DNA from 2 places in the Thomasclavelia spiroformis DSM 1552 genome. Region 2 is predicted to be linked to the other one. Evidence: a T-box and tRNA genes for the amino acid it is inferred to sense, from the RefSeq annotation. Region 2 holds a T-box; the other holds one or more tRNA genes.
The links. The T-box of region 2 lies ahead of ileS (isoleucine--tRNA ligase). A T-box ahead of a tRNA ligase gene usually reads a tRNA of that ligase, here a tRNA-Ile.
Positions count from the first base shown of each region.

Region 1: it has a tRNA-Ile gene. The T-box ahead of ileS (isoleucine--tRNA ligase) is inferred to sense a tRNA for this amino acid. The anticodon was not compared.

Region 1 covers NZ_CP102275.1:2,190,039-2,202,935, forward strand. The annotation lists gene NQ543_RS10385 (hypothetical protein) at 1-197, opposite strand, end outside; gene tnpA (IS200/IS605 family transposase) at 545-1,057, opposite strand; gene NQ543_RS10395 (immunoglobulin-like domain-containing protein) at 1,221-4,304, opposite strand; tRNA gene NQ543_RS10400 (tRNA-Leu) at 4,562-4,645, opposite strand; tRNA gene NQ543_RS10405 (tRNA-Thr) at 4,654-4,729, opposite strand; tRNA gene NQ543_RS10410 (tRNA-Val) at 4,742-4,817, opposite strand; tRNA gene NQ543_RS10415 (tRNA-Glu) at 4,821-4,896, opposite strand; tRNA gene NQ543_RS10420 (tRNA-Asn) at 4,898-4,973, opposite strand; gene NQ543_RS10425 (LPXTG cell wall anchor domain-containing protein) at 5,173-5,886, opposite strand; tRNA gene NQ543_RS10430 (tRNA-Lys) at 6,129-6,204, shown strand; gene NQ543_RS10435 (low molecular weight protein-tyrosine-phosphatase) at 6,260-6,727, shown strand; gene NQ543_RS10440 (DEAD/DEAH box helicase) at 6,826-10,020, shown strand; gene NQ543_RS10445 (PTS sugar transporter subunit IIC) at 10,049-11,044, opposite strand; tRNA gene NQ543_RS10450 (tRNA-Ala) at 11,117-11,192, opposite strand; tRNA gene NQ543_RS10455 (tRNA-Ile) at 11,210-11,286, opposite strand; tRNA gene NQ543_RS10460 (tRNA-Ile) at 11,310-11,386, opposite strand; gene NQ543_RS10465 (putative ABC transporter permease) at 11,593-12,072, shown strand; gene NQ543_RS10470 (N-acetylmuramoyl-L-alanine amidase family protein) at 12,164-12,883, opposite strand.
Region 2 covers NZ_CP102275.1:913,670-926,566, reverse strand. The annotation lists gene NQ543_RS04190 (discoidin domain-containing protein) at 1-2,434, opposite strand, end outside; gene NQ543_RS04185 (helix-turn-helix domain-containing protein) at 2,803-3,096, shown strand; gene ileS (isoleucine--tRNA ligase) at 3,140-5,869, opposite strand; T-box leader at 5,903-6,103, opposite strand; gene NQ543_RS04175 (DivIVA domain-containing protein) at 6,100-6,531, opposite strand; gene NQ543_RS04170 (YlmH family RNA-binding protein) at 6,543-7,301, opposite strand; gene NQ543_RS04165 (cell division protein SepF) at 7,330-7,764, opposite strand; gene NQ543_RS04160 (YlmC/YmxH family sporulation protein) at 7,860-8,099, opposite strand; gene NQ543_RS04155 (SigB/SigF/SigG family RNA polymerase sigma factor) at 8,123-8,899, opposite strand; gene sigE (RNA polymerase sporulation sigma factor SigE) at 8,948-9,643, opposite strand; gene NQ543_RS04145 (sigma-E processing peptidase SpoIIGA) at 9,643-10,380, opposite strand; gene proC (pyrroline-5-carboxylate reductase) at 10,453-11,229, opposite strand; gene ftsZ (cell division protein FtsZ) at 11,274-12,371, opposite strand; gene ftsA (cell division protein FtsA) at 12,398-12,897, opposite strand, start outside.

The DNA of each region.
Region 1 (12,897 bases), 1.3 Mb from region 2:
TTATTACTCAAATCACTAAAATCTAAATAATCATTTAAATCAGTAGAAACACTTTGTCCATACTCCACATTTATAGATTCTGTTTTTAATTTCAGCAAATCTTTTTTATTTATAATTGAAATCACTATAACAGTTAAACATATAACTACAAATATTATTAAACCCCATATTTTCTTTTTATTAAAATCAATCTTCATTTTTATCCACCTACCCCTAAACAAAAAAAGTACCATTTAATCGGTACATTTTATACATTACTACTCCTATCTAGCTCTAGATTATCATTAATAAAATCATTTGTCAAATCAACCATTTTTATTAAAATTTATCAAAATAAACATATTTTATTTTTTTCATAAACAAATAAAAATTTATTTACCAATAATCGAATATTTAATAACTATAAAGATACATAATTGAGATAAAAACAATACTTAAATCATAACCACGCCTAAAAGACGTGGTATGCACCCGCCCTGTAAGGGCATGCTGTTGCGCTAGTCATTCGACCACTGAACGCCTTGACAGCCGCAACGTCATTTACTCACTGACCCTCAAAGGGTCTTTTACTTTTTTTCTTTTTCTTGTACCCTTCCACTGGTTCTCCTGTGAACGGGTCAATAAATTCTTCCATACTCATTTGATCACTCAACTTATTTTCCGCTAACTGATTTTGAATATATTCTCTCTCTGTCTTCTCGTTCTTTCCTACTGTATCTACAAAATAGCCTCTTGCCCAAAATTTTCGATTTCCATATTTATATTTCATACTTGCATGACGATCAAATATCATAAGCGTTGACTTGCTTTTCAGGTATCCCATAAACTCCGCCACAGAATACTTTGGTGGTATTTCTAATAGAAGATGAATATGATCAGGACATAACTCTCCTTCTATCAGCTCTACTCCCGGTTTTCTTTCAATTAAGGTCTTTATAATTAATCTTATATCATGTCTTAATTTATTGTATATTACCATCCTTCTAAATTTTGGTACTATTACAATATGATATTTACATCTATATGATGCATGTGATAAACTTTTTGTGTCTTTCATAGACTAACCTCCTCGTTATTTTATTTGCAGCTGCCAGGCTACAATTATTATATCACGAGGAGGTTTTTTACCCAGACGCTAAAGCTTTATTGTTACCACGCGCATAGCACGTGGTTTTTGTTTCACAATAAAAACTAAGTGTGATATTACAATCACACTTCAATCACTCATCTTTATAAATCAACTTATTAAAAAAATAATTTAAATCAACATTTACCTTATTATTCTTATCAACTACCTCTATAATCCTTGGTACAATAGTAACATTGCCAAAAGAATCAGACACTTTATAAATCAATTCATATCTACCCACATTATTTACATCAACTGAACCTAAAACCAATATTTGCTCAGTTAAATCTTTACCTTGACTATCATAAGCCTTAACATTTTTTAACGGATCAAAACTATTCCCCAATGATACTAAATTACTTTCTTTATCATCTATAACAATCATTGGTTTAATATTCTGCTTATCAATATTAACATAATTAACTTTAGATCTTGTTAATCCTCCATTTTCATCAGTAATTTCCGCATACCATCCTACAATTCCATGTGGCGCATATTGCCATGTATATTGTATTTTATCATTGCTTTTTACATCACTTATACTTCCAATAATATCATTACTATATACATTAACATCTAAATCAATTGTTTCGATTTGTTTTTGAATCGGTTTAATTCCCAAATCTGCATAATTTATTATAAATTCTTCTTCGCCAATAATACTGTCTTCATCTTCAATATCTTTTTCATCTTTAGCATTATAATCATCTAATGATGGTGAGTATGTCCTAACAAAAATCTTTCCATTTTTATTATCAAAATGCATTAATCGAATATATCCCATTCCTCCTTGTGCCAATTTTTGATAATCAAACAACATTTGATACACTTTACGATCATTGATTCCATCATTATTATCATCAAATTCACTTACAATAGTTTTAGCGCTATGATAATGTCCTGATAGAACCATACAAACATTAGAGTTTTTTACAATTACTTCATCATAAATTTGCTGTGACTTATCACCTAATCCACCACTTGCTAACAAATATTCATGAAGATTTAAAATAGCCTTTCTTTCTGGATATTTAGCTAATACATCATTTAACCATTCAATTTCATCATTATCAATACCCCACCCCATATAAAGCATAATGAAATCTATCCCACCTACAGTTATTAAATCATAGTGTCCTTTATTATTCTTATAACTTTCTCCATACCATGGATTTTGAACATAACGTGATTTTCCAAAATATTTATAAAAATTAGTATAGTCATTACTTAAATGCCCTACATCATGATTACCAGCTAAAATGCCATATGGAAAATTAGCATCATCCAATATCTTATAAGCATTATTTGCATTTATCCATTGAATTTCTTGATCTTTATCATCAATAATATCTCCATCATGAAATAAATATTGAATATTCATACGTTCACGATTAGCAACCAACCACTTATGAATATTTAATTGGTGCTTATAATTATCATTAATATTTTTATTATAATATTGCGTATCACTTTCAATAGCAAAAGTAAAATCATAATTAGAGCGTGTCGTATCATCAATATTTAAAGTATTTGTTTGATTATTATAATCATATTGATTAGGTGTATACCCTTCTCCATTTTGAATCATTATTTTAAGCACATTATCCAATAAATGCTCTTTTAAACTTATCTCACCAACAATTTCCATCATCCCATCTTTAAATGTCATTGATGTATTTAATTTGTCCCAGTTATTACTTTTATAGTTATATACATACATATATGTTTTTTGATTATTTGAATTACCTTTCCATTCAATTTTAACCATTGCATCATCATTGATGTTATCATTTATTTTTAAATCAAATTGGCAAAAAGGAAAACCATTTTTAGAATCATTTTTTAAAGACTTATCATTTGAACCCGCTATTTGACTAATACCACTATCCTCAACAATATTACTATCACCTTTTATATAACGTTCTCCACGCTTAAAAAAAACATTCATTAAATCATTAGTTGGGTCTGTAGCCGTTAAATAAAAAGTAGGATCTCCTTTAATCGTTGTTCCATTTATTGGTTTTATATCCTCATTAATTGATGCTTGTTCTGTAAAAGTAACAAATTTAATTATCTTGGTTTGAACATTACCCACAGCATCATCAGCTGATAATGATAAAACATGTTCACCTGGTTCCATTTGTAACGAACGAAAACTATATGGTAATTCAATCGCTTTTCCATCCAGTGTAGCAACTAACTGACATTCATTACTAATTGTATCATAAGCTCTAGCTTCAATTATACCATTATGATATATTTGCCCATCGATCATATTAGTTTCAATTACTGGAGCAGTATTATCACTTATTATTTCAACACTATTATTACCACTAATAATAAGATGTTTACCATCAGTTAATAATGTTGTATCTAAGTCATAACGTAAAGCATTAAAATTATGATTTTCTAATTTAAATGTTACATAAAGTATTTCAATTCTATTTTTTTCATCTCCCATTTCAATTTTACTTTTTGACGTAATATCGTTTAATGTATTCACTGACCACTTATCTTCGCTTTGCTTATCTATTTCACTACTATATATTCCTTGATACTTTGCAACTTTTAAAGTTGTTCCATCAGGTAAAATCATATGAATATTCTTTAATAAAAAATCATCATTATTTTCAATATTATGTTCTAAAGCATTAGCTTTATTTCCCGCATGAAAAGCTATTGTTAATGTCTTTTTTTCACTATCAAAATATTTGGCATTAATATCATATGTATAAGTATGCCATTTACTATATGTTCCTTCATTAAAAATACCAATTATTTCATTATCAATTGCAACTGTATTTTTAAAGAAAACATCAGTTTGAGTTGTTTCAAAAACAAGCTTTGCATTTCCATTAATTGATTTAACACTATTATTACTAACGTCTTTTCCATCAATTATTAAATTATTTCCAGCAGCAATAACTTGATAACTTTTATTAATAACCTGTCCATTCGTTAAATTAAATTGATTTTCACTTTTAATATTTATTTTATCTTTATCATCCTTTTTTGATGTAGTAAGTTTATCTTCAATAACTGCAGTATTTTTATCATTACTTTCTTCATTTTCTAAAATATTATTTGGATAAATTGAACCAATGTTTAATATTGATACTGTCGCTAAACTACTAATACTTCCTTTAATAATTTTTTGTGCCTTTTTATTAACCATTGATTCACCCTCCTATCTACATAATTTAATTTTCATAAAAATTAATAATTAAGTAAAAACTAAATTAGAATTTTTTATTATATACATGATAATATTAATTATATTTCAATCTTTAGTATGGGATATTTTATTTATAACTATGCAATAGTTCTTTTGTTAATATTAATTAAAAAAATAATTGAACAATGAAATTACTTTATAAAAAATAAAAAAAACGATAAGATAAAATACTCATCGTTTAAATACAAATAAAAAAATGGTGCGGGTGACAGGAATCGAACCTGCACGCCGAAGGCGCTAGATCCTAAGTCTAGTGCGTCTGCCAGTTCCGCCACACCCGCATATAAAATGGTGCCGGCTAAAGGACTTGAACCCTCAACCTACTGATTACAAGTCAGTTGCTCTACCAATTGAGCTAAGCCGGCTTATTTATTTAATGGTGGAGGTTAACGGACTCGAACCGCTGACCCTCTGCTTGTAAGGCAGATGCTCTCCCAACTGAGCTAAACCTCCAAATGGTGACCTGTACGGGATTCGAACCCGTGAATGCATGCGTGAAAGGCATGTGAGTTAACCGTTTCTCCAACAGGCCATGGCGCTTGAAGTAGGACTCGAACCTACGACCGATCGGTTAACAGCCGATTGCTCTACCAACTGAGCTATTCAAGCAACTTGGTGCCCTAATATAATATCATTATCGTTACATATATGCAATACTTTTTTTAAATTTTTTTTATTTTTTTTCATTATATTATTTTTATCTCCATTATTTGATTAAATACTTACTTAAAATAAAAACAAGTTTGTTAAAATGTATTACCAAATACACCTTTCAAACTTGTTTTCATTGATATCTTACTTCTTATATTTATATCTCTTCACTGATTTCATTATCTTCTATATTATCATTTTTCTTTTTTTTATTTTTATAAAAATATAAACCACCAGCAATTAATATTACTACAACAATTCCGCCAATAACTATACCGGTATTACTAGCAGTAGCTGTGGATTCTTTGGAAACAACAGTTATTTCATTAGTAGCATTTTGTAAGTCCATTAAGCCAATATCAACCATGTTACCTTCAATCGTTCCTACTGTACTACTTTTAATTTTTCCAGGCATTGTAATCTTAATACCTATTTCTAGTCCCATTTCTTCTAACTTATCGATTGAATAACCAAGTTGATCTTCAAAATCTTCAGTATCTACACTTTCACCAAGGTCATCACCTTCTATTTTTAAAGTGTATGTATTATTTTCGACAGTTAAACAATCTAAAATATCTTTAGTTATACTTTCTGGAGCAACAGCATTAAATCCAACATATTCTTCCCCATCAATTTTTTCACTAACATCTTTTAATTCCCAACCTTTTAAACCATCTTCAGTTTCCATTTGTGACTTAATATCTTCTTGAGTCATTCCATATGTATCCATCATTTCTTTAGAATACAAGATTTTCATACTGGCATCTACATTATCTTTATCAATTATATTAATTTGATAATGAATTTTCATACACCCTGTCAGTGCTAAAGAAATTGCAAACACTGTCAATAATTTCATAATTTTTTTCATATTCTTCCCTCCAATATATGGTGTATTTTAAAATGATTATTTCCTAATTATTTTATTTACCTCCTTAATTATCATATTTTTATATTATAGCTTTCTCTTAAATAATCATCACAACACCATTTCCTATACCAAAATTATAACAATATCTCACATAATAAGCAAAAATTATTATTATTTTTTTAAATAATACTTTACATCTAAATAAAAATATGCTATTTTTATATGGCATCAATGATGTATATGACCCGCTAGCTCAGCCGGTAGAGCATCTGACTTTTAATCAGAGGGTCAGGCGTTCGAATCGCCTGCGGGTCACCATTTAGATAATCAAGATGAACGAAAGTTCATCTTTTTTAATAGACGGAGGTTAACAATGATAAAAATATTATTTGTATGTTTAGGAAATATTTGTCGTTCACCGATGGCAGAGTTTATATTTAAAGACTTAGTAAAAAAACATCGCCTAGAAAACAATTTTTATATTCAATCTGCTGCAACAAGCAAAGAAGAATATGGCAATCCTGTTCACCCTGGAACAAAAAACAAACTTGCTCAATATAATATTTCAACAGAAAATAAAACTTCTATTCCTCTTACACAAAGTGATTATGATAAATATGATTATATTATTGCAATGGAAACTAAAAATATAACAAATATTCTTAAAATCGTGAAAAATGATCCATTAAATAAAATCTCTCGTTTACTTGATTTTACAGATAACCCTCATGATATCGCTGATCCATGGTATACACATAATTTTGATGAAACATATGATGATATTTTTGAAGGTTGTCTTAGTTTATTGGAACACATAAAGGAAAAATATGATTTAAATTAACACCCAATGGTGTTTTTTTTAATTCTGAAATAATTAAACTTTTTTTCTTTGGTAATCATAGAAATAATGATATAATAAATCATTGGAGGAAAAAGAACATGTATATAAAAGATGATGAAATAAATAGAATATTTAATGAAAAAAACTGGAAAACCGCTCATAATTATTATAAAGATAACACCATTATAAACATGTCCGTCATAAAATATAATAATGAATATCATATCGATGGTAACGTTGAAATATATGGTCGTACTACTACTAGCCATATTATTGTTGATACAAGCGGAAAAATAATTTCTTTTGAGTGTAGTTGCCCTAATTGCCATGATAATGAATTAGCATGTGGTCATATTGGGGTTTTATTATTAAAATTTTACAGTTTAGATATGTCCGATATTCCCTTTCAATTTAATCAAAAAATTGATTATAAAGCTAAATTCGAAGAATTTGAGCGTATAAAAGAAGAAAAAATGATTCAAGCAAAATTTAATGAATCAAAACAGCTCATTCAAAATTATTTAGAAAAAAAAGAAAACAATATAACTAACAATTTACCTATTGAATTAATCCCTAATATTACATACTCTTTTAATCGCATCTTAATAAACTATCGTATTGGTAACATAAAAACATATTTAATTAAAAATCTAAAAGAATTCATTACTGATCTTCGTTATCAAAGAACCCATAATTACGGTAGTAAATTGATTACTGATCACAACTATAAATCTTTTAGCCAAGATGCTTTAAAACAAATTGATTTCATTAAAGACAATAGTGAATTTATTGATGAAATAGAACGCAATCGCTCTATTAATATTAATCAATACAATATTGATAACTTTTTTGAAACATATCTAACGAACTTAAATATAAATATGTTTTTTACTACTATCGATTTAAAAAATCTTACAATAAACTTTGAAGATAAAGAAGATTATTTTGAAGTATCACTTATTCCAAACGATGGTGAATTAATCATCGGTAACCAATATATCTATTATTTAAAGGATAATATCTTAAATCGCTATAGCTTAGAAATGTCTCAAATAACTAAGAAATTATTAGCAATATTAGACAAAGAAAATTTAATTGTTTCTAAAGAAGATTTTGGATATTTTGGAAAATATATCATCGATCAAATATTACCATACATTGCTATTACCGGTGCAAACATTGATGATTATATGCCTTGCGTTATAACGCTAGTTATATACGTTGATTTAAATAAATTTGGTGATCTTGCTATTAATTTAGAATATCATGATGATGAAGGTAATATTTTATTTGATGGAAAATATATTGACAGCTACGAAACAAAATTACCCTTAAAAGTTGATAATGCCCTTGCCTTAATTGAAAAATACGCTAAATATGATGAACTAACAAACATGTATTTAATCACTAATAATGCTGAGGATATTTATTATTTTATTAAAAATATCTTACCTGAATTAAATAATTATTGTGAAGTATTTGTCAGTGAAGAAATAAAGAATATAAATAAACCTAAAAACATTAGTTTAAATATTGGTATTCGTTTAAAAAATGATTTATTAGAAATTGATTTAGATAGTGTGAATGTTTCAAAAGATGAAATCAAAGATATTTTATATGCAATTGAACGTAAAAAATCTTATCATCGTCTTAAAAATGGTGAATTTATAAATTTAGAAGATAAAAACTTAAATGCTGCATATAACATAATTCACGATTTAAATATAAGTAATGACAACATTAAAGACTCTACAATCGTTTTAGACAAATCAAAAGCCTTATATCTAAACCAATTATCATTGGACAATGATTCTATTATTTTTAATCGGAACCAACAATTCCAAGAACTTATCGATAATTTAACTCACCACAATAACAACTATCCTATTCCAGAAGCCTATCAAAATATCTTACGCGATTATCAATGCGAAGGTTACAGATGGATCAAAACAATGAGTGATTATGGATTTGGCGGAATTCTTGCTGATGATATGGGACTTGGAAAAACATTACAGATGATAACGGTTTTAGAAAACAGCAAAACTAATAATAAAGCTAGTATTGTAATTACACCAGCAACATTGATTTTGAATTGGAAGGATGAAATAAATAAGTTTTCTTCTGATTTAAAAGTTTTATGTATTATTGGAAATACATCTATACGTAAAAAATCGGTTAATGAGATAGATAATTATGACGTAATCATTACTTCTTATGATTACTTAAGAAGAGATTATGATTTATATAAAGATTATTTATTTAATTATATCATTTTAGACGAAGCTCAATATATCAAAAATCAAGCAACTAAAAACGCTAAAGCAGTTAAAGAATTAAGCGGTACTCATCGTTTTGCTTTAACTGGAACACCTATTGAAAATTCATTAGCAGAATTATGGTCGATATTTGATTTTCTTATGCCTAATTACTTATTTACATATAACTATTTTAGAGAACATTTTGAACGCCCAATTGTTCGTGATAACGATAAAGAAGTCCAATTACAACTAAAAAAAATGGTTGAACCATTTATCCTTAGAAGAACTAAACAAGATGTATTAGATGAATTACCTGATAAAATAGAAAACAACATTAAGATCTCTTTTTCAAAAGAAGAAGAGAATCTATATATCGCAAACTTAAGTCAAATCAATGATAAATTAAAAAGCGCATTAGATATCGAGCAAATTGACAAATTCCAAATTTTATCAATGATGACAAGACTTAGACAGCTATGTTGTGAACCTAGAATTTTATACAATGATATCCAAGAACCAAGTTCTAAAATGAAAGCATGCTTAGATATTATAAAAAAAGCCAAAGAAAACAAACAAAAAGTTTTATTATTTTCATCTTTTACTTCTTCCTTAGAATTTATTGAAAAAGAATTACGTAAAGATGATATTTCATACTATGTTTTAACTGGAGCAACCAACAAAATAAAGCGCCATCAATTAGTCAATGCTTTCCAAAACGATAATACAAATGTATTTTTAATTTCCTTAAAAGCTGGTGGTACTGGTTTAAATCTAACTGCCGCTTCAATTGTAATTCATTATGATCCATGGTGGAATATGTCAGCACAAAACCAAGCAACCGATCGAGCGTATCGAATTGGCCAAGTAAATAATGTTCAAGTATATAAATTAATTATGAAAAATAGTATTGAAGAAAAAATTCAAAAATTACAAGAACAAAAACAAGACTTATCAAATATTTTTATTGAAAATAATACTAATAATATTACTAAGATGTCTACAAGTGAAATTATTAGTTTATTTTCAAACGATTAAAAAACTACCAAATTTGGTAGTTTTTTGTTTAAAGACAATCTAATTTTAAATCTCCACTTTTTATAAAAGTTAACTTCTTAAACATTTTAAAAATAACATAAGTTAAAAAAGCCGGTGCAATCAAATCAATGACAATAACAGGAAGCCAATAACTACTTCCCATTACATTAACTGCTTCTAATATTCCTACAAAACCAGCTGTTCCCATACCAGAACCTACTGAAGAACATGAAATATTCAACAAACAAGTAGAAATCGGCGCGATAATAGCACTTACAATAATCGGAGGTAACCAAATCACCGGTTTTTTTACAATATTTTTAAATTGCAACATACTTGTTCCAATTGCAATCGCTATTACATCACCAATATCATTATCATCTATTGACATAACCGCAAATCCAATCATTTGCCCACAACAACCAGCTAACGCTGCACCCGCTGCCAAACCATTTAATCCTAACATTACTCCAATAGCAGCACTTGATATAGGAGCAGTTAATGCCATTCCCATTAAAACTGCCACTACAATCGACATTAGTATCGGTTGCATATTCACACCAGTATTGATCAGTTGACCTAGCCACAAGATAAATTCAGTTAAATATGGACCAACCACGAGAGTAATTATCCCCCCTATTAGAATCGAAACAAAAGGAACCAGTAATATATCAACAGGAGTTTTCCCTTGAATTAAACGTGTAACTTCTACAGCGCCAATAACCGCAACAAAAGCCGCAATTGGATTTCCGGAACTTGCCACATTTCCATTAAATGTTCCTGCCCCAATACTACCAGCAATTATTGCCGCAATTAAATTTAAGCCTTTAGCATCAATCGCATATGATATCGCTACCCCAATTGCTGGTCCCATTAAATATGTGGCTGTTTCACCCCATGTTACTAATTGCGGTATATTAATAAAATTTCCCAATTGCTTTAAAATAGTTCCAATAATCAAACTACAAAAAAACCCGTATGCCATACCATTTAAGGCTTTAATAAAATAATTCTCTTTTTTCATCCCTATTCTCCATTATCTCATTATTTTTAAATATAAAATAAAAAACCTGCTATGCAGGTTGTATTTTTACTATGGTGGAGCCTAGCGGGATCGAACCGCTGACCCCCTGCGTGCAAGGCAGGTGCTCTCCCAGCTGAGCTAAGGCCCCAATTATTTAATTATATATGGTGGGCCTGAATGGACTCGAACCATCGACCTCACCCTTATCAGGGGTGCGCTCTAACCAGCTGAGCTACAGGCCCATATATAATATACAATTGATTAATGGTGGGCCTGAATGGACTCGAACCATCGACCTCACCCTTATCAGGGGTGCGCTCTAACCAGCTGAGCTACAGGCCCATTAACCGACTGCTCAGATATAATAACATATATATTTTCAGCCGTCAACACTTAAATTAAACTTTTTTTGACTTCTTTTAACACAATTTAATTTTTATCGATATAATAACATAAATTTAAATTATTTTGTTAAAACTTTTTTCTATTATAAATTGAATTTTGCATATTTTTTATTTTATCCCATACTAATTATATAGGAGGAACTTATGATAAAATTTGCAATATATACTTTTTTAGGCTTTATTATGGAATCTGTTTATATTTCTATATTAAATAAAAAAATACTTTTTTCTGGTTTATTAAAAGGACCTTGCATCCCTATATACGGTTTTGGAGCATTATTAATTTTAAATATTTCAGGGTATTGTTATAATAATATAGATGTCTTTTTTTATTCATTAATTAGTTGTACTTGTTTAGAATATTTGACTCACTATTTTTTATTAAAAGACTCAAATATTGAAATATGGAATTATTCTAAAATACCACATAACTATTCTGCAAGAATTTGTATGTTTTATAGCATTATGTGGGGCTTTTTAGGAATAGTTCTAGTTAATTATATCGATCCATTTATAAACAAAATTTTGATTCATTTAAATTATAATCTTTTAAATATTTTTGCATTAATATATTTCTTATATATTCTCTACCAATTTTATAACCATAATTATAAAATACACTAAATATATATTTAAAAGCAGTTACCCTATAACTGTTTTTATTTTTATAAATAATAATGAGTATAGATTATATCCATACTCATTATTATTTCAATTATTCTAATACCTTTTTCAATTCATTTAAATCAATCGTATCTTCTGGGTATTTTTTTCGATAATTCTCTAACCCATCACAAATCTTTATTGCCAATTTTTGATGATATTTTGAACTTTGTAACTGTCCTCGTTCATTTGGATTAGATATAAAACCACACTCTATTAATACCCCTAATGTTTTTGTAGCTCTCAACACTCGAAAACTAGCACCTGATATCCTTTTTGGACTGCCTGTTACTTCTTTCATTGAGGATTGAATCTCACTAGCTAAACGCTTCCCTTTTTCACTATTTTGATAATAAAACACTTGTGAACCCCAAGCGCTAGTTGATGGCGTGGAATTTAAATGAATGCTAATTAAATAATCACATTCATACTCATCAATTTTTTTAACACGTAAATACATATCGTCTTGTTTAGAATAATGATGATCTCGTCTAGTCATATCCTGATCATCAGTTCTTGTCATATATACTTTAGCACCACGATTTTCTAATTCTTCTTTTAAAGCAAAAGATATTTTTAAATTTAAATCAGATTCATAAATATTTCCTACACTTGCACCATTATCAAGACCACCATGACCAGGATCGATAACTACAGAAACATTTTTCAACGTTAATTCTTTACTAACCGGTGTAGTATTATCAAAGAAAAATAATCTAGTACATATATATGAAATTACGGTTACTATAATTATTAGATACGTTCTTTTCACCAAATCACCTATCT
Region 2 (12,897 bases):
CACCTAATTCTCTTGAATCTTTAATAAATTCACGGAATTCATCTTTAGTATAGAATAAATCAGTACTTGTTAAATCAGCTTGGTTAAGTCCGTTATTTCCACCTTTTTTAATATCAGATTCCAAACGGAATGCAGAATAAGCATCCATAGGATCCATTCCATTTTGTGAATAATATTCCAATGGAATTAAATTGTCATTTAAATGAACTTGGAAGTCATTCATTTTATACCATGACATTTCTTTAACAAGTTGTTTTAAATAATCTAAAGTAAATGTCTTACGAGCTACATCCATAATAAATCCACGTACTTCATAAAGTGGATAATCTCTTGTTTCACCTTTAGCAATTGTAGTGTAATCACTTTGTTTTAAAGCTTGTAAGATAGTTCTAGTTGCCCAATAAGCACCTGTTTTAGTTTCTGACGTAACTGTAATTACATCATCAACTTCCATGATATATCCTTCTTCCATTAGACCTTTTGATGTGTCTGTAGTTTGGACGAAGTAGAAGTCTCCAGCTTGAGGTTGATCACCTTGAACAACACTGATTGCTTTTCCAGTAAGTAATTCATAATCTTCAGCCATAGCTTCTGCTGCAGCTTTTAAATCAGCATTACTATATACAATTCTTGATGTAGGAAGAACTGTGAAATTACCTTCAAATCCTTTCCATTCAGCTAATTCAGGTAGAATTACTGGTGCAGGATTATCAGTTTCTTCTTGTTGATATTTACCAGGAATTGTAATACCAATTTCTTTGAATTCATATTCATTTGTTTCTTTATCTGTGATTTTAAATGATACTTTTACAACTTTATCTACAATTGGTTGATAAATATGTAAATTTTCATCAACCACTTGTTCAAAATCAGTACCATTGTATTCAACAAGATATTTATCAGTTTCTGGATAGTTTACAACTAACTCAGTATCGCCTTTTTGAGGTTCTTCAATTGTAATTTGGTTAGCGATATCACTAGCACTATCTTCAATTATTCCTCCGTATACTTCCATTTCATACAGTGAAATATTATTCCATTCTACTCCTCCATCTGGATCTTGTGCAGTAAAATCATTAACCATTAAACGTACATATTGCGCACGTACAACTTCATCTAAAACAATACGATCAGTTTTAATTGCAGGACGTGATTCAATATGTTTAACTGTTTGCCATGAATCTTCTTCACCAGTGCTAGATACTTGGATTTCATAATCTGTTGCTTTTCTAGTTTCCCAGAATAAACGAACTGTTTTTATATTTCTTACTTCACCTAAATCAACACTGATCCAATGTGGTCCGTTTCCTAAGGCACTTGCCCATCTTGAATCTCTAGTTGTATGATCACCATCAAATGCTTTTGAAGCATTTAGACCACTTGTTTCATTTGAACTTGATGTAGCATCTTTATTTAATGCAACATTTTCTTGAGGATCTTGTGGTAATTGTTGACCATCAGTTAACATTACTTCAAAATCACGACAAGATACACTTGGATAACCATATTGTTTTGTCACTTCTAATTTAACATAACGACCCGAAACAGGCGCTTGTAAAAATTCAGTACTACTAGCTGATGTATTCCCATTTCGACTAACAACAGCTTCTCCCCAATTATTTGGATCATTAGAAACATAAATATTATAATCACTTGCATATACGCTTGCACTTTCCCAAATCATAGCAAATGTGTTCATTTCATATGTTTGTCCTAAATCAACATACGCCCATTGAGTTGCATTTTTTTCTGTTGACCAACGACTATCTTTGTCGGCATCTGTTAAATTAGATGCTGGCATTGATCCATATTCAGCGCTTGCTGTAACAGCTTTATTTAAAGCTAAATTTTCATTCATTGGAGTTTCAGCGACTTTATCCCCTAAAACTTCAAATTCACGTAAAGATAAACTAGGATATGCACCTGCAACTAATGATTCAACAGTAATCTTAACATAACGATAAGTTACTGGAGCATTTAGTTTTACAGTATAATCAACATCATACCCTCCATCATTTGTTTTGTCTTCTGATTGGAAAATTGTTTCATAAACGTTTCCATCATGAGAACCTTCAATTGTGAACTTTCCAATTTTTTGAGCATCTTTTTCAGCTAAGATTCTAAATTCATCAAATGTACGTTCTCTACCTAGATCAACACTCAACCAACCAGTACGTTCCCCTTCTTTAGCTGCCCAGCGTGATGAAAGTTCATCATTCCCGTCGAATGCTTTTTCAGCGTCAAAGCCATGAGCTGAATCTTCATAGTTAGCACTAGCCTCTTGATTCAAAGCAAAATTTTGTCTTTCTACTTCGGCTTGTACTGCAAAACTTCCAAACTGTGTGCTAGTAACTACCATTGTAGCAGCAACTAAAACCTTAAATGCACGCTTAGCTATTCTTTCCTTTCCTTTCAAATTTTTTCCTCCTTTCAACTTAATTGAATGAAATCAAACATTTTACTCTAACAAATATCCCACATATCTATAAAATATTATTGCTAGTGTATTCATATTTTAATTTCATTTTAATTGTTTCATAAACTTTATACATATGCAAGCGTTTTCTATGTAATTTGTTAATTTTATTTAACTCGTTAATAATAATGTCTCAATTTTATGAGACATTTAAAAAAAAATATGATAAACTAAAATTCATACACACTGGAGGTTATTATGAAAAAAATTGAATTAAGAGAAGATGAACTAAAAAAATATACAACTATAAAAAAACTTGTGGAAACAGGTGGTAATAAAAAAAAGCTGCAACTAAATTAAACTGCAGTTTAAGAACAATTGATAGAATGATTGCTCGATATAAAAATCAAGGTAAAGCAGGATTTATCCATGGTAATCGCGGTAAAATGCCAAGTACTACTATTTCTCAAGAAACAAAAAATAAAATTGTTAATCTTTATATTAATGAATATTTAAATACCAACTATACTTATTTTTGTCAAATTATAAAAGATAAATTTGGTTACACTATTAGTGATACAACAATCAATCGCTGGCTTAGAGAAAAAAATATCATTTCTCCTTATACTCGAAAAAACACCAAAAATAAATTCAAAAAACTAAAAAAAAGAACAAAATAATTAAAAATATCCAAGATAAATCATACATCTTGGATATTTTCTATTAACCATTAATTACATCATGACAACGGCAACATACTTCGCCATTCATTTCATCTTCATCAAAATAATTCCAGCAACGTGGGCATTGATGACCATTGAATTTTTCAGCTTTAATATAAGCACTATCAAATTCTTCTAATGAATTATTTTCCACTAATTCAACTTTTGCAACAATAAATAATTGTTTTAAATCATCAGCTAATTTAGCCATATCTTTAAATTCATCTTTTAAAGAAATAAATACTTTAGCTTCCATATTAGATTTAATTACTTTATCATTTCTTAAAGTTTCTAACACTTTTAATACATCTTTACGTAACAATAAGAAACGATCAAAATATGATTTAATTTCATCACTATTTTCAATTACAACCTTTTCAACATTTGGTTCTAAGAAAATAGATTCAGCTTTATTTTCATCACAGTGGAAATGATCATGCAATTCTTCGGCTGTAAATACTAACACTGGAGAAATTAATTTCATCATTGCTTTAGCATGATAATATAATACAGTTTGCACTTGTCTACGACGTAAACTATCAGCTTTTTCAATATATAAAATATCTTTTGTAAAATCCATATAGAAAGAACTTAATACATTAGTAAAATAATTTAAAATTTGTTGATTTGCATCAGCAAAATCATAATTATCATATGCTTGATGATATCCATCAATTAAATTATTTAACTCAACTAACATATACTTATCAACATCAGTTAAATCATTAACAGCAACTAAATCACTTTGTTTAAAATCATTTAAATTCCCTAAAACAAAACGCATTGTATTTCTAATTTTACGATAGTTTTCAGAAATTTGTTTCATGATTTCATCACTAATACGAACATCTTGTTGGTATGCTACTGAAGTTGCCCACAATCTTACAATATCAGCTCCATACTGATTTACCAACTTAATTGGATCAACTGTATTTCCTAATGATTTAGACATCTTATTACCTTTACCATCTAAAACAAATCCATGTGATAACACTGTTTTATATGGTGCTTTGCCATGAGCTGCGGTACCTATAATTAAAGATGAATTGAACCATCCACGATATTGATCACTACCTTCAAAATATAAATCTACAGGATATGGATAACCACGTTCTTTCATACACCCAGTATGACTTGATCCTGAATCAAACCAAACATCCATAATATCTTTTTCTTTTTTAAAGATACCGTTAGGTGAATGTTCATTTGTATAGCCTTCAGGTAATAAATCTTTTTCATCTAATTCAAACCAAACATTTGAACCATGTTTTCTAAATAAATCAGAAATATGTTTAAATACTTTTTCTTCCATAATTGGAGTTCCATCTTCACAATAGATAATTGGAATTGGTACACCCCAAGATCTTTGACGTGAAATACACCAGTCACCACGTTCTTTAATCATATTATAAATACGAATATGACCCCATTCATTTAACCAATTAACACTATCGATTTCTGCTAATAATTTATCTCTAATTTTATCTAATGAACAGAACCATTGATCAGTTGCTCTAAAAATAATTGGTTTTTTAGTACGCCAATCATGAGGATAACTATGAGTAATAAATTCTAATTTCAATAATACTCCTAGCTCATCTAGTTTCATTGTTACTGTCTTATTAGCATCATCAACATATTGTCCTTCTAACCATTCACCACAGTCTTTCATCATACAACCATGTTCATCTACATTACAATATGCTGGTAAACCATATTTTTGACCAACATAAAAGTCATCTGCCCCAAATCCAGGTGCTGTATGAACGCACCCAGTTCCAGCTTCAGCAGTAACATGATCACCTAAAATAACTAATGATTCACGATCATATAATGGATGTTTACAAGTAATCATCTCTAATTCTTTTCCTTTGAAATGATTACTTACTTGATATTCATCAATTTCAAATTTTTCCATCAATGAATCAACTAACTCTTCTAAAACAATCAATTTCCCTTTATTTGTTTCAACTAATGCATAGTCATATGTTTCATTCAAACAGATTGCAAGGTTAGCAGGAATTGTCCAAGGTGTTGTTGTCCAGATAACAAAATATGTATCATTATCTAAAATACCCTTACCATCTTTTACTTGGAACTTAACAAAAATAGTTGGACTTTTAATATCATGATATTCAATTTCTGCTTCAGCTAAAGCTGATTCACTTGATGGCGACCAATAAACTGGTTTTAATCCTTTAAAAATCAAACCATCCATTGCCATTTTTGCAAATACATCAATTTGATTTGCTTCAAATTCAGGCAATAATGTTAAATATGGATGTTTATAATCAGCAAATGTTCCCATTCTAATTAATTGTTCCATTTGCTTATTTACTTGTTCATGAGCATAAGCATCACATTTCTCTCTAAATGCCGCAGTTGACATTTCTTTACGATTTACACCTAATTTTTGAATTGCATTTTCAATTGGGAGTCCATGAGTATCCCATCCTGGAATAAATGGTGTATAACGCCCTTCCATATTATTGTATCGACAAATAACGTCTTTAATAACTTTGTTTAACATATGTCCCATATGCATATTTCCATTTGCATATGGTGGACCATCATGAAAAACAAAACTATCCTTACCTTCATTTTGTTTAATAACTTTTTCATACATGTTTGTCTCTTGCCAACGACTTACATAACCTGGTTCTTTTTTAGGAAGATTTCCTCGCATCTCAAAGTCAGTCTTTGGCATTAATAATGTGTCTTTGTAATTCATCTTCTTACCTCCATAAAATAAAAAAACGTCCCAACAAAGGACGAATATTCGCGGTACCACCTTATTTCGTATTTTTCAATACGCACTTAAAATCTTAACGCGATCAACGGCCACCCCTACTATTTTCAAGGCGCTACTCCAGAGTGATTCATTATAATAATAGTTACTGATTTACACCGACCATCAGCTCTCTATAAACATCTTATTATAAACAGTCTCTTTCATTGTATTTACTCTTCTTCATCATCTTCGTTAATTAGATTGAAAACTTCTGAATTATCAATCGTATCTAAAATATCTTGTGACATTTTTTGAACTGAAGAACGAAATTTAATTGCCTGATCTTTAAAATCATTCATTTCACTTGAAAGTGAACGAACATAATCCAAAGATTCTTTTAAAATCATATTGGCATTACGTTTTGCTTTATCTATCAAAGCACTTGCTTCTTTTAAAGCTAGACGAGCTATTTCTTCATTGGTTTTTTCAGTAATGTTGACACGATGTTGCAACAAAGAATTTTGTTCTTTAAGATGATCAAGTTCATCATTTAAAGACGAAATCTGATTTTTCAATTTATTAATCTGATTTTCATAATCAATCATCAAATTATCAACAGTTTGTTTATCATATCCCATAAATTGTTTCTTTATCCCACTCATCGTTTCACCTCTTACTTATAAAAATACCCTTCGATGACGTAATTATTCTGTTTTGTCACTCTTTTTGTATCGACAATTTTAACACGCCCATAACGTCGAAGCGATATTATATCACTATTATTACATAAATAGCTTATTTCTTCAACTTCTTTGTGATTAACTTTTACAAAACCTGAGCGAATATAATTAACCGCCTTGCTTCGAGGTAAATTATATATGCTACTAACTATTTTATCAAGTCGAAATGAAGAAACAATAAAAGTTTTACAAGTATATTGGTGTATAATTTCAATACTTTCATTAGATAAAGATAATTTAACTTTACTATGTTTAATCAAATTAAGATTATTTTTTACATAATCATATATCTTTAAATCCATTACTACATAAAAAACATCATGATATTCATAAATATCTCCAAACAACTCTCTTTTAACCCCTAAAGACATTAATGCTCCTAATATATCCCGATGCGTTAATTTACCAAAAGGTTTTGCATAAGTAATTTTAACTAAAACAATTTCAAAATCATCTTGTTCAATTTGATAATAAGCTGGTGCAATAATCATTCTTTTTGTTTCACTATTAATAAGACCGCCATTTTCTAAAACAATCAATTCATCCGATTTACCAATTACACTATGAACAATAGATTGATGATACGGATTTAAAAACTTTGTTAAGACGATTCTTTGACGATCTAATGCTTGATCTTTAAACTCAAGAATCTTTTTAACAAAAGCCTCTTCACCTTTAAAATGTTCAAACATAATTAAAAAGTATTAGTTTTACTAATACTTATTTATCAACAGATTCCTCATCCGTCACATCAATATTTCCTGAAACACTAATATTTTTAGGTGCACATAAGAAAATCTTTGGACCAATTGTTTGTATATCTCCATCAATAGCATAAATAACACCACTTAAAAAATCAACAACACGTTTAGCTTGTTCTTTTTGTAAACGATGTAAATTAATAACTACTGCTTGTTTATTTTTTAAATATTTAGCAATCTCTTGTGTTTCAGCATATGCTCTAGGTTCAAATAATATTAACTGACTATCTTTATTAGAATTCAATTTACTAATAGCTTCACTTGTCTTTGCATTTTTTGCTTGTTCAAAAAAACTAGTTTTTGGTTCGGTATCGATTTCTACATCATCATATTCTTCAACATCATCGCCTTCTTCATCAAAAAACCACTTTTTTACTTTTTCTCCGTATCCCATGAAGCATTCCTCCTTATTTTATTACTAGCCCATTATAACACAAAAAAACTAATCATAAAAGCATAAAAAAACAAAATAAAAGACAGCAATGTCTTTTATCCATCTAGTGTAACTAGAATTACATCACCGCCTATGCTTACAACACATTCAATTGGAATTACAATACAGGGTGTTTCTTTAAAAAAACAAAATAACTTAAAAAAACTATACTTCTCTACAATAATTGCCTGAATACACCTAGTACACCAATCAATCTCAATATCACTAATAAAGCCAACTTTACATCCATCTACAACATTAACAACATCCTTTGATTGTAATTTTACAAATCTCATCAAATCACCATTAATATATATGATTATTTCAGGTAATTATGTAGAGTGTTTAAAGCTTTTTTTTCAATTCTAGATACTTGAGCTTGCGAAATAAATAATTCTTTAGCTATTTCACTTTGTGACAAGCCTTCAAAATATCTTTGCTTTATCACATCATGTTCTTTTTGACTTAATGATTTTAAAGCATCATATAAATCAATTCGTTCATTAGTCTTTAATACACCTGCTTTTTCATCACTTAATGAATCAATCATCTTTAAACTATTACCATCACTATTTTTTACCTCTTCTTGTAAAGAAGCAACACTATTAGTTGATAAAAGTGCTTCAACAATGACACTTTGATCAATATCTAATTTTTTAGCTAATTCTTTGATTGTTGGTTCTCTTTGAAACTTATTTAAATATTCATCTTTTATCTTTAATATCTTATAAGCAATATCCTTTAAAGAACGAGATATTTTAATTTGATGATTATCTCTTAAATAACGTTTCATCTCACCAATAATTAAAGGAACAGCATATGTAGAAAACTTTAAATCATAACTAGTATTAAAGTTTTCTATCGCTTTGATTAAACCAATCATACCTACTTGAAACAAATCATCACAGCCATCACTTCGATTATAAAATCGTTTAGTCATTGAAATAACTAATTTAATATTATCATTGACTAATTTTTCTTTTATTCTTTCATCTTTAGTTTTTTGATATTCATCTATTAATGCATATGTTTCTTTGGTAGTTAATTTTTTTCTTGGTTCATGATAACCATTTATAATAATCTGATAATTATTCATATTTGCCTTCTTTCATCATTATTTTTAGCAAATATGACAAAATTATACCTATTTTATCTCATTATAATTTAGTTTATTTCTTAATTTTTTAATAATCTTTTTTTCTAATCTAGAAATATATGATTGCGAAATTCCCATCATTTTAGCAACATCTTTTTGAGTTAATTCATCATAATTCATTAAACCATATCTTAACATTAAAATTTCTTTTTCACGCTTTGACAAATCTTTAAATGCTTCATAAAACATTGTTCGCTGATCACTTTGTTCTAATTCATTTTTTACGATATCACTATCAGTACCAATAATATCTGAAAGCAACAATTCATTTCCATCATAATCAATATTTAATGGCTCATCAAGTGATATTTCATGTCGTAACTTATTATTCTTTCTTAAAAACATTAATATTTCATTTTCAATACAACGTGATGCATATGTTGCTAATTTTATATTTTTATCAGTTTTAAAAGTATTGATTGCTTTTACTAAGCCAATCGTTCCTATACTAATTAAATCTTCAATACCACCATTTTGATTAGTATCATATCTTTTTGCAACGTATACAACTAAACGTAAATTATGCTCAATTAATAAATCACGAGCATCATTATCACCTTTAGCCAATTTTTCTAACGCTTCTTTTTCTTCAAAAGCATTAAGTGGTGGTGGTAATACATCATGTCTACCAACATAATAAAGATACTTAGTTTTATTTAATAATTTTAAAATTAATTTTATCATTATAGTATGCCCCCCATTAACGATTTATTTAATAAACAATCATACTTGATTCCTCTAATAACCCCTACATATATATTTTCTAATAATTGATTATTAATTGCCAAAGTATCTACTTTGATTACACCAATAAAATCACTTCTTAAATCATTTAACTCAACAACATCAATTATTTCATATTTATCAATAATTTTTTCATTAATTAAAATTAACGGAAACCCTTCATAATAAACCTCATTACCACTATCTAGAAAACCATTAAATACATACTGCTTACCAGCATAAAATAATTCCACTGGATATAAATAACTATTAATTCTTACTTTCCTTTTCAAATAAACAATAAACATAATTTGAAGCAATACAAATAACAAACCAACAATAAATAATACAAAACTACTAAAACTAACCGGTACAATTAATATGCCATTATAAATAAAAGATTCATAAATAAAAGAACTAACAAAATACAAAATTGAAAAATAGATAAATAAAAATACCGGATAATATAAAAATATCTGTTTTTGATATAACAAATAAAAAATAACTAACCAAATAATTAAAATCATCCAACTATAACTATCTATATATAATAACAAAACCGAAAAGCTTAATAAAAAACTTTCTTTTAAAACTTGTAAATAACTCATTTCTTTACAAAGTAATATCCCCATCATCTCTAAAGACGATAAAATGATTAAAAAATTCGTTAAAAAAGTAACCTCAACATATACCTCCATCACCTCACCCCTTGTTATCATAGCTCTTTTTACCTTAAAAATATGTCATAAAATAAAAAGGATCTGACGATCCTAATTAGATTCTTTAATTGCTTTAATAATTGCATTACGGAAACCATTTTCTTCTAATGCTTCAACCCCTTTAATTGTAATTCCACCTGGAGAACAAACCTGATCTTTTAAAACACCAGGATGTAATTTTGTTATTTTTTGCATCATTCCTGAACCAATCAAAGTTTGACTTGCTAATTTATAAGCAACATCACGTGGTAATCCTAAACTTACGCCACCATCAGCCATCGCTTCAATAAACATATAAACAAAGGCTGGACCGCATCCGCTAATACTTCCACCTGCTTTCATTTGATAAGTAGGAAGTACTACTACTTCTCCAATACTAGAAAACATTTTTGTTGCAAATTCTAATTCATCATTAGTTAATGAATTTTCTTTTTCAAACAAAGTCATCCCATTTAATACTAATGCTGGGGTATTAGGCATAATTGTAAGGTGTCTAGTAGTTGGTAATAATAATTGATTATATAAAGTAAAATCATAGCCAGCTACAATTGAAATAACTGCTTTATTTTCCAATTTAGCTTTTACTTTCAAAATAACATCTTCAACAATATTTGGTTTAACCGCCATAACGATCATATCTACTGTTTCAACCAAATCGATTTCACTTTTACAACCTATAATTTCAAACTTTGAATTCATTTTAGCTAATTTATCACTATCAATATCAAAAGCATAAACATTTTTTCCATCAATAAAACCACTTTTAATTATTCCACCAGCAATTGCACTAGCCATATTACCCATTCCGATAAAACCTATTTTTTTCATCACTTTTCCTCCTTAATAAAATTAGCTAACAATGTTAGCTTATTTTAAATTCTTCTATTTTTAATAAATGCAGGTGGAAAATCTCCATCATCGTCGTCTTCTTCTTCAGTTGGATTATAGCGTGATGACATTGATGATGAATCATCATTACTACGTTTTAACATATTAGTACGTTGACTAAAATCATCTTCTTTTTCATCTTCAAAACCAGTAGCAATTACTGTAACAATAATTTCATCATCTAATTGTTCATTAATTGCAATACCTAAATATGTATTAATATCATCACCAACTTCTTTAGAAATTGTTTCTAAAGCAATATTAGCATCAAACAATGAAATATTTGCACCACCAGTAACATTGATAATAGCATCTTTAGCACCAGCTACTGAAACTTCTAACAGTGGTGAAGAAATAGCTGCTTTAGCTGCTTCTTTAGCACGGTTATCACCTTTAGCCATCCCAATACCAATTAAAGCATTACCACGGTTTTTCATAACTGCTGAAACGTCTGCAAAGTCCAAATTGATAAATGCAGGAATTGCAATTAAGTCAGTAATTGTTTGAACTCCTTGGCGCAATACATTATCAGCTTCTCTAAATGCTTCTTGCATTGGGCGACCACCGATCAATTGTAACAAACGGTCATTTGATACAGTGATGATTGAATCTACGTTAGCACGTAATTCTTCAATCCCAGCTGCTGCTTGTTTCTTTCTTCTCATTCCTTCAAATGTAAAAGGTCGAGTAATAACTCCTACTGTTAACGCCCCTAATTCACGAGCAATCTTAGCAAAAACAGGAGCAGCACCAGTTCCGGTTCCACCACCCATACCTGCAGCGATGAATACCATATCAGCACCTTCTAAAACTTTACGAATTTCTGCTTCAGATTCAAGAGCCGCTTTTTTACCAATTTCTGGTTCTCCACCTGCTCCTAATCCTTTAGTCAATTCACGACCTAATTCAATTTTATTTTTAACTGGTGAACGTTTCAATACTTGTAAATCAGTATTGGCAACATAGAATTCTACCCCTTCCAGACCTTCTTCTACCATTCGATTTACAGCATTGTTACCACCACCACCAACACCAATTACTTTAATTCGTGCTACTTGTTCAAATCCTAATTCTTCACTCATGATAACCTATTTCCTCTCTTCTTATATTAATCCTCACTAAAAAACGAATCTATCAATTTAGACATTTTTCCATTTTGATTTTTAGGACTAGTCTTAGTAAGCCCCTTAAATCTAACAGACATTGTATTAGAAATATCTGGCAACACCAATGAAGGTGTATAATTACCTACAATTTTATTTCTTTCCATCAAATAATAAATCATCCCAATTGTACCGACTAATGACATATCCCGAGCACCGATTGTCTGAGGACGATATACCCTAACTGGACATTCCAATACTTCACTTGCAATCGTATCAATCATTTCCAGCTCACCGCCACCACCAACAATCAATGTTTCATATTTACCAGCACTATCAATTACAGCAATTTTTTCTTTAATTTTTCCAATTACATTATACGCACTCTCTTTTAAGATATCTGCAAGATCTTGTTGCGTATAATCGTGCTTTTTACCATCTATAACGGTAGTATGAATAATATCATTTTGACCTTTAGTAACATCTAATGATCCATATTTTATTT